DNA from 2 places in the Vibrio aerogenes genome. Region 2 is predicted to be linked to the other one. Evidence: riboswitches for the same ligand, from Rfam matches in the RefSeq annotation. Region 2 holds a riboswitch; the other holds the start of a gene.
The links. Region 2 has a riboswitch for cobalamin ahead of OCV29_RS18250 (cobalt-precorrin-5B (C(1))-methyltransferase). Riboswitches for the same ligand answer to the same signal wherever they lie in the genome.
Positions count from the first base shown of each region.

Region 1: another riboswitch for cobalamin. It lies ahead of btuB (TonB-dependent vitamin B12 receptor); the one in region 2 lies ahead of OCV29_RS18250 (cobalt-precorrin-5B (C(1))-methyltransferase).

Region 1 is NZ_AP024861.1:175,503-183,474, forward strand. Features, by position in the region: gene plsB (glycerol-3-phosphate 1-O-acyltransferase PlsB) at 1-382, opposite strand, end outside; gene lexA (transcriptional repressor LexA) at 612-1,229, shown strand; gene sthA (Si-specific NAD(P)(+) transhydrogenase) at 1,313-2,713, opposite strand; gene fabR (HTH-type transcriptional repressor FabR) at 2,929-3,543, shown strand; gene OCV29_RS00810 (YijD family membrane protein) at 3,558-3,929, shown strand; gene trmA (tRNA (uridine(54)-C5)-methyltransferase TrmA) at 3,988-5,097, opposite strand; cobalamin riboswitch at 5,250-5,470, shown strand; gene btuB (TonB-dependent vitamin B12 receptor) at 5,508-7,331, shown strand; gene murI (glutamate racemase) at 7,506-7,972, shown strand, end outside.
Region 2 is NZ_AP024862.1:130,079-138,050, reverse strand. Features, by position in the region: gene OCV29_RS18270 (cobalamin biosynthesis protein) at 1-846, opposite strand, end outside; gene cobI (precorrin-2 C(20)-methyltransferase) at 857-1,621, opposite strand; gene OCV29_RS18260 (bifunctional cobalt-precorrin-7 (C(5))-methyltransferase/cobalt-precorrin-6B (C(15))-methyltransferase) at 1,618-2,904, opposite strand; gene OCV29_RS18255 (precorrin-8X methylmutase) at 2,904-3,563, opposite strand; gene OCV29_RS18250 (cobalt-precorrin-5B (C(1))-methyltransferase) at 3,637-4,824, opposite strand; cobalamin riboswitch at 4,973-5,142, opposite strand; gene OCV29_RS18245 (AAA family ATPase) at 5,633-7,972, shown strand, end outside.

The sequences.
Region 1 (7,972 bases), on a different replicon from region 2:
CAGTGGCAGGTATCAGTTGAATATCGAGTGTGGGATCCTGCTGATGAAGTGAAAGTAATTCGCTGAACAGGTGAATCGACTCCCCCGGTATATGATTGTCATTCTGTAAGACAGTCGGACGGGAGGCAATAAACACATAGCGGGCCAGCGATTTGCCATTCACCGTTAGCGGATGCAAAGGATCCGGTAAACCTAACCTGTCTGTGTGCTTCTTTAATGTCAGTAAATCAATATCTGACTGGAACGGCAAGGCATAAACGACTGGTTTATGCCTGTCGATTTGATTGTCTTTGACAGGATCCGCAGGGACAACAGTTCCTTTTGCAAAAAGACGAACAGGTAATTTAAGAAGTGAATGAACCATAGATTGCCGGGAAGACATAAGATGCAAACTCTCAAGGGTGAATGGTATAAAAATGAATATTAATGGTGCTATCTGTACCGGATCATCCGGATATCAAAAACAGATAAAACCTTTCACAGTCCGGCTGACTTTTATCACTGATATTCGCTTTGTGCAACTTACAATTGAAAATATGGGGACTTTAGCTTTTCATTTAAGTTGATACTGGATATACTCACAGTTAACTGTATAAAAAAACAGGTGGATTATGAAGCCTTTAACTGCAAGACAGCAAGAAGTATTTGATCTGATACGAAGCCGTATTGAAGATACCGGTATGCCCCCAACACGGGCCGAAATAGCACGTGAGCTGGGATTCCGTTCCGCTAATGCTGCAGAAGAGCATCTGAAAGCACTGGCCCGTAAACAAGTGATTGAGATTGTTCCCGGAACATCCAGAGGTATTCGTATTTTAATTGATGCTTCAAATGGCGAGGAGGGACTCCCGCTGATTGGTCGGGTTGCAGCAGGAGAGCCAATCCTTGCTCAGGAACATGTTGAAACCCATTATCAGGTTGATCCTATGATGTTCAAACCACAGGCTGACTTTCTTTTGCGGGTTCACGGAGAGAGTATGAAAAACATCGGGATCATGGATGGTGATCTGTTGGCCGTACATAAGACTCAGGATGTCACCAATGGTCAGGTCGTTGTGGCACGGCTGGAAGATGATGTAACCGTGAAAAGGCTTGAGAAGAACGGATCTGTTGTACGGCTGCATGCAGAGAATGAAGAATTCTCCCCCATTGAAGTTGATTTAACCTGTGAAGCGCTGACAATTGAAGGCATTGCCGTCGGTATCATCAGAAATACGGACTGGATGTAATTCTGGGCAGAAGAGACCGTGTTGAAAGTTTTTCAAACTGAAGAACGTGAATGAAAGGCCGTTTCCGGCCTTTTCGGTTAAAATCAGAATAGTCTGTTCAGGCCATTCAATGCAGCAACCCGATATGCTTCAGCCATCGTTGGATAATTGAATGTTGTGTTTACAAAATACTCAATTGTATTCGCTTCACCTTTTTGTTCCATAATTGCCTGACCAATATGAATGATTTCTGAAGCTCTTTCGCCAAAGCAGTGAATCCCTAAAATCTCTTTTGTTTCCCGGTGAAACAGAATTTTCAGGTTACCCACTTCTGTCCCGGCTATTTGCGCTCTGGCCAGATGTTTAAATGAAGAGCGGCCAACTTCGTAAGGTATTTTGGCCAATGTTAACTCTTGCTCTGTTCTGCCAACTGAACTGATTTCCGGAATGGTATAGATGCCTGTTGGTATATCTTCAATTAAGTGATTTTGTGCCTGTCCGGTTGCAATGATTTCAGCAACAAACCTTCCCTGATCATAAGCAGCACTGGCTAAACTCGGATAACCAATGACATCACCTACAGCATAGATATGATCGCTGTCAGTCTGATAGTTTTGATTTACTTTCAGCTGCCCTCTGGAATCAGGTGTAATCCCTATAGCAGAAAGATTTAACAACTCTGTATTACCGGATCTGCCGTTTGCATAAAGCAGACAATCTGCTTTCATTTTTTTACCAGACTGCAGATGAACAATGACGCCATTATCAGATCCCTCAATCTTTTGATAAGTCTCATCATTGCGGATAATGACGCCATTATTCCAAAAATGGTAAGACAAAGCGTCTGAGACTTCATTATCCAGGAAGGAAAGAAGCCTGTCCCGGGTATTGATTAAATCTGTTTTGACATCCAGCCCTCTGAATATGGAAGCATATTCACAACCAATGACACCTGCGCCATAGATGATGATATGTCTTGGGTCATGGGCGAGATTCAGAATTGAATCACTGTCATAGATACGCTCATGATGAAAATCTATATCCTGAGGGTGGTAAGGGCGGGAACCTGTCGCGATTACAAATTTATCGGCTGTATATCGGTCTTTCTTCCCGTCAGGTTGGGTAATTTCAAGAGTGTGCTCGTCGACAAAGCTCGCTAATCCAAACAACAAAGCGCATTGGTTTCTGTCATAAAAGCCTTGTCTCAGTCGGGTTTGTTTATCAATGACTGATTTTGCATGATTGAGGATATTGGAAAACGTGCTGTGAAGGCTGGTGTTGTTATGACAAAAAAGCGTATTGTTATTAAATTCAATAATACGGCTGACCGCATGTCTGAGAGCTTTTGAAGGGATAGTTCCCCAATGCGTACATCCTCCTCCAACACTGCTTTCTTTCTCAACAATGGCAACATTTAAACCGGCCTTTGTCAGTCCCATGGCCGCGCCTTCTCCGCCAGGACCGCTACCAATTACTATGGCGTCGAAATGATGTGACTGTGACATAATGTTTTCTGCCTTCCATGAATGAACATTAGATATAATCTTATCGTAACGTATTCAATATGCATGAGATTCAGCCTGAATCAGTGATGGTGATCGCTGTTATGGAATTGTAAGTTATCAGATATGGAACAAAATCTGTTGTCTGCCATCTTTAGGTGCAGTAGGTATTCAGGGTATAGTAGGGATTCGTTTAGTTTTTATTTGGAATGATTTTCATGGGAATTCGGGCGCAACAGAAAGAGAAGACGCGGCGTTCATTAATCGATGCCGCATTTCGCCAGCTCAGTGCTGAGCGAAGTTTCTCCAGCCTGAGTTTGCGGGAAGTTACCAGAGAAGCAGGTATTGCACCAACATCATTTTACCGACATTTTGAAAGTATGGATGAGTTGGGATTGACCATGGTGGACGAAGGGGGGTTACTACTTCGCCAGCTGATGCGTCAGGCCAGGCAACGCATTGCTAAAGAAGGAAGTGTCATCCGTACTTCGGTAGAAACGTTCATGGAATTTATCGAATGTAATCCCAATGTATTCAGATTGTTACTCCGGGAACGCTCTGGTATCTCCTATGAGTTTCGTGTTGCTGTCGCAAGAGAGATTCAGCATTTTTCGGCTGAACTAACTGAGTATCTTGTTTTCAAAGGTGTAGAACGTGATATGGCTGCGATTCAGGCTGAAGCTTCAGTCACGCTGGTTTTCAGCTCAGGTGCTGAAGCGATGGATTTAGATAAAAATGAAAGAGATGCGTTAGCTGAGCGGTTGATTATTCAGTTGAGAATCATCGCTCAGGGAGTAAACCATTACCGTATATTAGGTGAACATTATCAGTAAAATGGAGTAAATGAATGTCGAATAATGATTGTAGCTTTCGTTCCGGTATGGAGCGAAAAAATCTGATACTTGCTTTTGTTGCCGGAGTCTGCGGCGATGCTATTTTGTCCTGGCTGACAATGAGCGAAGTTTCTTTCTCAATTTTTCCATTTATTGCATTGGCATTAGCGGTTCAGTCACTGTATCAGTCTTATTTACAACATCCTGTTTCAGAAGATTTTCCATTAGTCGGCGTCGCTTGTTTCTTTGTCGGAATTTTTGGTCATTCAGCATTTATGAAAGCGCAATACCCCGAAGAAGGATCTAATTTTCTGGCAATTATTCTGACGCTGTTATTGATGATGTGGATAGGTAAGAAAATGGGATATTGGGGCAGGAAAGATTAATCTTCAGGTTTTAGTTTGTGGATGAAGGGCGCAGATGATCGCGCCCTTTTTTGATGAATTACGATCTTACTTCCAGCAACACACCTGCTTCCATATGGTGGGTGTATGGAAACTGGTCAAATAAAGCAAACCTTGAAATCTTATGCGTTTGATTCAATACTTCCAGGTTCTGCCTCAGTGTTTCAGGATTGCAGGAGATGTACAAAATTCTGGGATATTTCTGGACCATTTTACAGGTATCAATGTCCATACCTGAGCGGGGTGGGTCGACGAAAATGGTTTCACACTGATAGCCTTGCAGATCAATATTGGCATCTTTTAGCCGCCGGAATTCTCTTTTTCCTTCCATTGCCTCGGTAAATTCTTCGGCAGACATACGAATGATTTGCACATTCTCAATATGATTGGCAGCAATATTATATTGGGCTGACTGAACTGATGGTTTTGCCAGCTCGGTTGCCAGAACACGGTTGAAATTTTGTGCCAGGGCTAAGGAGAAATTACCGTTACCGCAATAGAGTTCCAGCAAATCTCCCTGACTCTCCCGTGTGCAATCCACAGCCCATTCCAACATTTTTTCAGCGACTTTCCCATTCGGCTGGGTGAAGCTGTTTTCGACTTGCTGATAAATGAATGGCTGGCCGTATACTGAGAGTGTTTCGGTGACATAGTCTCTTTCCAGTACCTTTTTGATTTTTCTTGCGCGGCCAATAATATTGATTTGAAATCCATCCTGGATCAGTTGCTGTCTGAGATGGCGGGCTTGTTCATCCCATTCATCATTGATTGGCTTGTGGTATAAGAGTGACACCAAAATTTCACCGCTGAGTGTCGAGAGAAAGTCTACCTGAAATAGTTTGTGGCGGAGTATATCGGTTGCTTTAATCTTTTCAATTAATGCCGGCATCACCTGGTTAATGAGCAGACTGGCAGCCGGAAACTGGTCAACACGATATTTCTGTTTGGTCGTCTGATCAAACATGATGTAGTAAAGGTCTTCACCTTCATGCCATACCCGAAACTCAGCTCTCATCCGATAATGTTTTTCCGGAGAGTCAAACACCTCTAGTTCCGGTGCATTGAAGTCAGCAAACATATTTTTGAGTGTCGAGACTTTTTTTTCCAGTTGCTCCAGGTAAGTTGCAGCATTTGTGTCAGGATTCATCATAATTCAGCCTCGTCATCAAAAGGGAAAGTTCAGAAGAGCGCAGATTTTATTCAATTCAGTATTAATGTCTAGTGAATTCATATGTAATCTTTACGGTTAAGTGCCTTCATGCATAGTGATTCTTCACATCTGGACATCTCTATCAATGCTCAATACTATCTGTCGCGGCTGGTGGTTCTGTCATGTGCAGAACTGAAAAGGGAATCTGGTGCAAATCCAGAACTGACGCGCAGCGGTAAAAGAGAACAAAGGTTGAGTCAACACTGCACTAAATTCATTCATGTGTGGGAAGTTAAACCGGAGGCGATGAGTAAATCAGCGTTTACACATCATGCTCTTGAGTCCGAAGACCTGCCAGTGACCGAAGAATGATTATCTTTCAGACGGACTACGCGATTTAGGGAATAATAATGAATAAAACATGTTTGGCGATAGCGGTTGCATCGCTGTTTTCGTATGTAGGCAGTACTTATGCAGATGAACCAGTGATTGTATCTGCAAACCGATATGAACAATCAGCAGGTACGACTCTGGCTGATGTTGAATTAATCACAAGAGAAGATATCGAAACAACTCAGGCCAAGAGTTTGCCGCAGCTGCTGCGCCGGTTGGTTGGGATCCAGGTCTTTCAGAATGGAGGCCGGGGACAAAATGCATCACTGAGTGTTCGGGGTACATCTTCTTCACAAGTGTTAGTTTTAGTGGATGGTGTCCGTTTTGCCCGAGCTGCTAAAGGTGCAGTAGACTTTAACCAAATTCCGTTGAACTATATCCGGAGAATCGAATATATCCGTGGTGCAAGAGCCTCTCTCTATGGCTCAGAAGCGATCGGTGGTGTGATCAATATTATTACGATTGCCCGATCTGAGCATGAAGTGAAAGAAGTTAATGTGGGCTTGGGAAGTCTGGATTATAAAGAAATCAATGCAATTGCCGGATTACAGACCACAGAAAAGAGCCAGTTGAATTTAGCGGCTGGTCATGAAAGTACCGACGGTTACAATGTGCATCCGCTTACTGGCGTTAATGACAATGATAAACACGGGTTTAAAAGCAGCCATGGCTTGATTGGTTACGTGCATCAGGTTAACGACCATATACAGTTATTCAGCCATGCAAGAATGTATCAAAATACCTATCAATATGATGGCAGTTTTTCTTCTTTTCACAGCCTTAAAGAAAGTGAAAAGAAAGATTATGCGGTCACTCTGGGCGGTAACTTTGAACAGGAACAATTTCATTCATCTCTGATGATGAATACACAGCGTCAGCGGGGGTGGAATTATACTCAATCAACCGGAAAAGACTCCGGTACAAAAGATAAAGTTCATCAGCAAAATATTCAGTGGAATAGTCACTACGAATTGAACCCTGCAACAGTGGTTGGTGGTGGTATTGACTGGAGAAATGAATCTTATAGTGATATCAATAACTCGAATAGATTTGATCGTGAAAACTTCGCTGCATATGGCTTTGGATCTTATCAGAAGGAAAAATTGTTACTCGAAGCGAGTCTTCGGGGGGATCACAATCAGGAATTTGGTGGGCGTGCAACTTATAACCTTGGGGCCGGATATCAATTTATTCCTGAGTTTGGTCTGAAATTAAATTATGGCACGGCATTTAAAGCGCCAAATCTATACCAGCAATATGATCCAACATATGGTGAAACAAACCTTAAATCTGAAAAGTCGAAAAATGCAGAAATATCATTTGAAGGTGATATTCAGGGCATTGGGTGGTCTGTTTCAGCATATAATTATAAGATCGATAATCTGATTGATTATAATCCTTCAACATTTGTATACATGAATGTGGATGGAGAAACGAATATTAAAGGTGTTGAGTTTACTTCAGAATTTAATACCGGAATCATTCAGCATCAGATTAGTGCAGAATATAAGCATGCTGAAGATGAGAATGGTCAACAACTCCAGCGCCGTGCTAAAGAAATGTATAAGTGGAATGCGTTGATTAGTTTCTCTCAACTTGACTGGTCAGTCAGTTACCAATTTGTTGGTGAACGTCCCGATGTTGACTATAGCTCTTATCCATACAATAACATTGTCTTGGGGGGGTACTCACTTGTTGATACAGCGGTTAGCTATTATGCCAGTGAATCAGTAACTATAAATGCCCGTATTGATAATCTCTTTGATAAAGAATATGAAACAGCGAAAGGGTATGTATCTCCTGAACGTGCATACTATCTGAACATTCGATATCAATTTTAGAATTGAATGAATCATATATTATCTCTGGTAGCGCAGTTATGCACTGCACTACCAGCTTTATATAAGCTGTGCCCCCTTTCTTTAACTTTTACCCCGATATGCCCTGAGAGGCGTTGTCATTTTTTTACTTAAGCGTATTATTCGCGGATAAGTTGTTATATAAATCAGTTTAATATCGTGTCCACATTGGCATCTAACATTCTTATTTTTGATTCCGGAGTCGGTGGATTGTCCGTCTACCAGGAAATCTATCAGCTGTTGCCGCAACATAATTATATTTACCTGTTCGATAATGAGGCCTATCCCTATGGGGAATTACCATCCTCGGTTTTATTGCAACGTGTCGGGTTACTCATTGGCAATATGGTTCGAAGCCATGATATCGATATTGTTATTATTGCCTGTAATACGGCAAGTACGATTGTACTGCCGTCTCTGAGAACGATGCTAAGTATTCCCGTAGTGGGGGTTGTGCCAGCTATCAAGCCTGCTTGCCTGCTTGCCAGGCATCGTGTCGGTCTTATCGCAACGCCTGCGACGGTTAACAGGCAGTATACCTCGGACTTAATCAATGATTTTTCATCCGGAAAAGAAGTGATCAGGCTGGGTTCGACCACATTGGTTGATATTGCAGAGAATAA
Region 2 (7,972 bases):
GGCGATGGCCTGAACCGACTCTAACGCCAGATGAAACTGCTCACTGAAAGCAGCTAACCCGGCTTTCAATACGGAAACCGGCGTGTTGCGGTCACACCCCAGCCCCAACACCAGCGATTTAGGCCGCCACAGCACCAGTTTATTCTCCCAGCCAGTGATATCCGGGGAATGGTGCGGATACTCTCGGTTACAGAACAGCCGGTCACTGATCAGAATGGCACCTTTGAATTGCTGACTGTCGATGCCGTCAAGCGAAGAATGTGTGAGAAGATGAGCAGGCATCCGTTTTTCATAAGGCCACCAGTGCCGTTCACCGGCTTCCTGCGCCACAATTACCGGCTCATGATTGACAATCGCGGCAGAGACTTGGGTTAAAGCTGGCTCAGAGATTGGGTCAAGCGTCCAGCCAAAAGGTGCACCGAGCATATCGGCAGAAAGTGTTTCCGACGTATCAGACGCGGTGGTAATCACCGGGGTCGCCTTCACAAGATGCGCGACCCGTTCAGTGAGTGCATTGCCGCCGCCACGATGACCAGACAGCATCGAGATCGCAAACCGGGCTTGTTCATCCAGGCAGACCACCGCCGGATCCGTGCGCTTATCAGCCAGTAAAGGGCCAATCATCCGGCTGACAATCCCCGCCGCACAGACAAAAATATGTCCGTCATACTGGTTGAAACGGGCGGCCACAAAATCAGACAAAGGCAATGTTAATCGCGCAGCTTTGGCGCAGTCATCAAAGGCAACCGGTGCGACAAACAGATCGCAAAACGGCAGCGCTCTTTTCAGTCTCTCTCCCTGCTTTGCACCTTGCACGGTAATGACATAAATGGCTAATTTCATCATCTCCCCCCGCCTACGCTGCTGACTGACTGCCGCGCAGCACACCCCGGCGCTGACGGATAGAGAGCTGCACCATCGAGAAGTAACGGTGCTCCTGCGGCACATCCTCAAGGTTGCGGTAGATTTCTTCTTTGTCGGTACTGGCGTGTGATACATACGTCGCGGTATCTTCCAGTCCCAGCGCTTTTAATTTGGCAGAGAGCGGCGCAATCATCCGGCCTGCTTTGATGAGCAAAATAGTGTCAAACTCTTTGACCAGTCGCTCCAGACAGTCGATGCCATACGTCGCCGGTACCACACAAAACCGTTCTTTACCTTCCGCCAGCGGAATTTTTGTCGCCGCCGGCACTGCTGTCACCGAAGTCACGCCCGGCACGATCACCGGCACCACATCCGGCATGATGTCTTCCAGCTCTTGCTGAATATAACTCCAGGTGCTGAAGACCGAAGGATCGCCTTCGGTAATAAACACCACGGACTGCCCCAGCCTGAGCCGGTCATGAATCGCCATGGCCGCAGCCTGCCAGGCCGGGACATTCACCGAAGGGTTGCGGGTCATCGGGAAGTGAAGAAAACAGCGTTCTCCGTCAATCTCTGCTTCCGGGATGGCGCCGGTTACAATCTCCCAGGCAAAGGAGTCACCTTGCCCTTTGTTTTTTTCAGGAATCGCGATCACATCCGCTTCCTGAATCAGGCGGGCGGCTTTGAGCGTCAACAGCTCACTATCTCCTGTCCCCACACCGACCGCATACAACTGACCATATTGATTATTATTCATGAGTTTCCTTCTGAGACGACTGTTTTTTTTACAAATAAATGCGTTTTTACAAATGATTGTTCTTTAGAAAATGAAAAGAGATGAATCGGATTTTCGGCCTGATAACGCTGATAATGCGCCAGCGGCTGCGTATTGGAGATGTTGACGAGTTGAGCATCAAACTGAAGTTCGCAGGCACTTGCCCATTGATAAACTTCTGACACCGTATCCATCGTCACTGCACTCACCACCAGCCTGCCACCTGCCTGCAAAGCCGCCCAGGCCCCGGTCAGAATCGCATCCATCTCGCCCCGGCTGCCACCGACAAACACCGCATTCGGTTTGGGAAGGTCCGCCAGCGCTGCCGGTGCAGACCCGGTGATCAGCTGAACATGATCGGTGCCATGTGCAAAAATGTTCGCCTGAAGACTGTCAAAACAGGCGTCGTTGCACTCCACAGCAAATACCTGACCTCTGGCGGCAAATTTGGCGGATTCGATCGCGATCGAACCGGAGCCGGAACCGACGTCCCAGACCACATCATCCTGTCGGATACACATTGCGGTGAGCGCCAGATGTCTGACAGCCTGTTTGGTGATCAACCCTTTTTGCGGCATACGCTTCAAAAAGCTTTCATCGGCTGCGAACTGCCCGTGACCGCCCCAAAGCGCAGGGCTGCCCCGCTGGGCTACCAGAATATTCAGCGGATCGAATTCAGTCTCACATTGAGCCAGTTCATCAATACCAAATGTTCGGATTTGCTCACGGGGACTGCCCAGCTGTTCACACACCGTGAGTGTCCAGTGCGTTTCGTGATAGGTTTTCAGGTGGCGGGCAATCACTTGTGGCGTGTTGGTCTTATCCGTCAGCAGGGTAAACAGAGCGCCCTGCTGCATTCGCGCCACCAACCCGTTTAAACCCCGGCCATGACAAGACAGATAAGCGGCGTCATGCCACGGCAGTCCCAGCCGTGAAAAGGCTAACTGCGCTGAACTTTGCGCCGGAATAAATGATAAGTCACTGGCCGGAAGCTGCTTCAATAAAGTGCCACCAATGCCGAAAAACAGCGGGTCACCCGAAGCCAGCACCACGACATCGCCTTCTTCACTTTGATCAATCACCTGATTGAGCCAGTTTGAAAAACCCTGTGTCATATCCAGAAAGATGCCCTCAAACTGCGGAAACCAGACCCGGTGGCGGGGATGTCCGGCAACCACTCTCGCCTGAGACACCGCACTGACGGCGCGGCTGGTTAAGCTCAGGCAGCCATCTTCCGGCACCCCAATCACAACAATATTTGCCATTATTTTTCTACCGTCTGATAAAGCAGGGCGTGAATCGTCGAGACCACAATGGGGCTGCCGCCCTTGCGCCCGGTACTGACAATGTACGGGACTTTTGTCTGTTCCAGCAGCGCCTGTTTCGATGCATCGGCTTTGACAAATCCCACCGGAATCCCGACGATCAGCGCCGGTTTGATTTCACCGGCTTCCACCATCCGCAGCACTTCATACAGTGCTGTCGGGGCATTGCCGATCCCAATCACCGCACCATCCAGCAGGCCAAGATCCCGTGCTTTGCGCATCGCCCAGATGGCCCGTGTTTCGCCTTTCTCCTTTGCAGTCGCAATCACGTCTTCATCACCGATAAAGCAGCAGGCCTGATTGTGGTTGATCGACAGGCGCTGCGCACTCAGGCCACTGATGATCATCGAGACATCACTGACAACCGGCGCACCGGCTTTTAAGGCGCGAATCCCGGCCTGAACCGCACCAGCGCTGAATTGAAACAGCCGGGCGAATTCAAAATCTCCCGTGGTATGAATCGCTCTTCTGACCACGGGCCATTGCCTCTCATCAAACTGATGACCGCCATGAAACTGCTGGATTTCATGGTCGATAATGGCAAATGAGTCATTTTCAATCGCCCGTCCCTGACGGGTCATTTGTTGCATTGCATTCATGTTACTTTCGCCTGATCTTTGTTTATCTATGACTGCTATCTGACCAGATACATCCTGATAAGCAGCTTGTTATTTAACCTTTCTTTGCTCCTGCCAACGGGGTGCCATCAAAATCAATCAATATCACTTCAATCTCTGATGCACCGGCAACGTATTGACTCGCGTGTTTTCTGGCTTCTTCACACAGCCGGTTGAGGAAAGATTGCGGCTGATGTTCGCGCACCAGTTCCAGCATATGTCTGCCTGTATTGGCGTGCGCAATTTGCTGGCACACCGCATCGGGGAGCTGTGTTTCTGCGGCAAGCTGGCTGAGATGATTAAAGTCAATGGCATGCCCGGAGACATGGGTCATCATCCGGCCTGAAGTCAGTTTTGCCAGCTTGCCGATCATGGTCACCAATGAGACTTGACTGATACCGTAACGTTTACCTGCTCTCAGGCCCACGCCGATAAAATCCCCGGCCTGTATAAAGGCCATGTCAGAGGCTTGCGGGAAGTGAGTCATGGCTGCTTTTTCAGACCGGCCGCCGGTCGTGAGGATGACATGGTGCAGCCCGTTGGCACGGGCAATCTGGATCGATTGCCGGACCGATGCCGCATAAGCCGAGGTTGAAAAAGGTTTGACTGTGCCGCGGGTACCGATAATCGAGATACCACCCACCAGCCCAAGCCGCTCGCTGATGGTTTGTTTCGCGGCTTCTTCGCCACCGGGCACAGAGATGGTCAGTTCTATGCCATATTGCTGGCTGATGGTGTCGGGCACTTGTGCCAGTTCAAGCTGAACCATTTCGGCAATATGTGCTCTGGGCACCGGGTTGATCGCGGGCTCACCCACCGGCAATTCGAGACCGGGAAGCGTGACTGTCGCCACACCAACGCCCCCTTTCAGGTGAATCCCCGGCTCATCGCACCAGCGGGCAGTACACTGAATTTCCAGCCCATGAGTACAATCCGGATCATCCCCGGCATCCTTGATAATGCCTGCCGTGACTTCGGTATTCTTTTTGAATTGAACGCTTTCAGGCAGCGCGTTTTCGGGCCGGTGCGTTTCAGAAAAAACAATTTCAGAAAAAACAGGTTCAAGGCGGACCAGTGGAAAAGTCACCCAATCGTGGTTCGGCAACCGGATCGCAATATCATCTGATAACTCGCGGGTTATCAGCGTTCTGACCGCGGCCCGTGCAGCCGCAGCAGCACATGCCCCGGTGGTATAACCCTGGCGCAACTCTGAGTGGTGCTTTGAACGTTTTAATTTTCCCACGTACACATTCCCTGATCATTCCCTGAAACAGATCATTAAGAGAGAACAATATGCACCGATGCACATTAATCTCATATTTTAAAGACAACAAGGGCAGGAGAAATCGCAGGATAAGACGACTCTGAGTGCTCCCGCCCAGATTGTTCTGTAACTGATACTTCGTTTAGCAGGATCTGACTTACGGGCTGACATTTCACACCGGAAACACAAGGCCGCTTACAGTTGCGGGTACAGTTCAGGATTCTCACCTGATTCACTTTTCACCTGCCACATCAGAATGATGCTGTATGTGTAGGGACTAAACGCGTGGTTGAGTCTCTCACAGGGTGAGCGCTGGCGGATATGATGTTCATCAATGTTGGTTGAATGAGATTTATTATCTGGGAGGTTTTGTTTTGAATTGGTTTTTCGGAAGATTTTGACTTTTGTAGATGGTGCGGAAGATTCTGGCTTCTGTGGATGGTTTGGTGCGCTATTAAGTTTTGTTGATCCAATCAGCGCTTGGTGCTCGCGCCCCAGATACTCTTTCCCGGATGAAAGAGTATCCAGAAAATCCTTTTGGTGGGCGCTGGCCGGAACGGTTTTGTAAGCGCATCCTGCGCACAAAACCTCAAAAATCCGTCCAGGATTTTTGCCCTGAATTGTGTGGTTTCTTGTTGATGTGCTACTTTTTTGTTATGGAGTTGATGGGAGACGTTTGGTGAGTTTGTACATATCCCAACTCTCTGTGATGACCAAGGATAATCGTATATTTTAATGAGCAATTCGAAGAATAAATAACCATTAGGCATAATTAGTTGAGATGAGCATGAGCGGACACCTAAAGAGAATAGACTCAATAGAAAGTATGGCAGTATATGACAACTTTCAATGGTCATCATCTATGCGAGATAAAGGAAACAACATCGCAGAATGTAAAAAACTAAATATTCTTTATGGGCGCAACTACTCTGGGAAAACAACACTTTCTCGGATCCTCAGAGCTTTAGAGACTGGATATATCTCAGATAAATATAACTCACCAAAGTTTCAATTGACCTTTGATGGCGGTAGTACTGTTACACAAAACTCACTAAAAAATCATGGTCAAATTATCCGGGTTTTTAATGAAGATTTTGTTCGGGACAACCTGCATTTCATTGTTAATGACGGGCAGACCATCAATTCGTTCGCCATCTTGGGTGAAGATAATACAAACCTTGAAAAAGAAATCGAAGAGAATGAAGCCAAACTGGGGAGCGAAGAAGATAAGTCTGGATTGCAAGGAGAGTTTCTTGTTGCAAACGAGAGATTCAAAGAAGCCCAACAAGACTATAAGAACAAGTCGTCAGAATTGGAGAGAAAATTACGTGATAAAGCTAATAAAGCTGACTCTGGAATCAAGCACAATAAATCCTTTGGTGATGCTAACTACAATGTCACAAAAATCAGGGCAGATATCTCGACTGTTACAAAAGATACTTACTCTGTGCTTTCTGATGAGCAAGTAGAGAAGTTTTATGAACTCCTAAGAGAAGAACTCAAACCAGAGATCCCTGAATCATCAAACTTCAACCTTCAATACTCTACGATCATTTTAAAGGCTAAAGAACTAATCGAAAAAAAAATACAGGCTTCTGAACCAATCCAAGAATTGTTAAACGATGTAGCTTTGGAAAATTGGGTCAGGACTGCCAGAGGTCACCATCAAAAGAAAAGAGATAAATGCGCATTTTGTGGGAGTGATCTTCCAGACGATTTGTGGGAGAAGCTGGACAAGCATTTTAATCAGGAGTCCGAAGAACTGCGTCAAGATCTGGAAACCCTTATTGGGTCGATTGAACGTGAGCGATCCCGGGTTCCCAATCTACTGAAAATCAACAACTCAGACTTCTACTCTAACTATACTGCTGACTTAGATTCGCTGGCAGGACAGCTATCGACCATATCAACGTCTTACATTGAGAGTCTGGATTCCATAAAAGAGCAGATCGAAAAAAGAAAAGATAACATTTTTACGCCTCTTGAATTAAATGAACCAGAGTCGGTTGAAGAAAATTTGAATGCGATTAGGGATTCGTATGACCAAATCAGAATTAAATCCAACCAGTTTGCAGATTCATTAAGTTCTGAACAGTCTGAAGCTCGTACGGCTCTTCGCCTCCATGAGATTTTTACATTCATCACCGACATAAAGTTTGAAGAAGAAAATACAGCTATTAGTGCACTGAAAAAGTCTATGGATTTAGCGGAGACAACCAGAAACTCCGCAAAAGAAGGAGTTGTTACAAAACGAAAGGAAATAGATAATCTGAAGGCTCAGCTAAAAGACGAAAGCAAGGGAGCTGACCGCGTAAATGATTATTTGAACAATTTCTTCGGCCATCAGCATCTTTCTCTCAAAGCCATCGAAGAAATCCCCGGAGACGAATCATCCGGATACCGATTTGAGGTAACTCGAGATGATCAAAAGGCATTCCATCTCAGTGAGGGTGAATGTAGTCTGATAGCTTTCTGTTACTTCATGGCCAAGCTTGAAGACGTAGAAACCAGAGGTAATAAACCAATTATCTGGATCGATGATCCTATCTCTAGCTTGGATGCAAATCATATCTTTTTTGTCTACAGCCTCATTAATGCCCAAATTGTAAAGCCGGAGAAATATGAAGATGACGGTGAGACAAAAGAACGTGATCGCTTTAAGCAGCTATTTATTTCAACTCATAACTTAGACTTTTTGAAGTATCTGAAGAGACTTCCCGGCGCTTTGAATAAAAAAAAATCTCAGTACTTTATTATTACCCGAACAAATCAGGTCAGTGATATTAAATTAATGCCAACATACTTGAAAAACTACGTCACGGAGTTTAATTTCTTGTTTCATCAAATCTATAAATGCGCCCACGCAGAGATAGAATGTGATGCAAATCATGATTGTTACTACAATTTTGGGAACAATGCCCGGAAGTTTCTTGAAGCATTCCTGTACTACAAGTATCCCAATTCCATGGAAAAAGGTGACAAGTTGACGCATTTTTTTGGTGATGATGCTTTAGCGGCATCACTAACAGATCGCATTAATAACGAATATTCTCATTTGGAGGGAATATTTGAGAGAAGTATTTTACCAATTGATGTCCCTGAGATGAAAACAACAGCAAGCTTTATC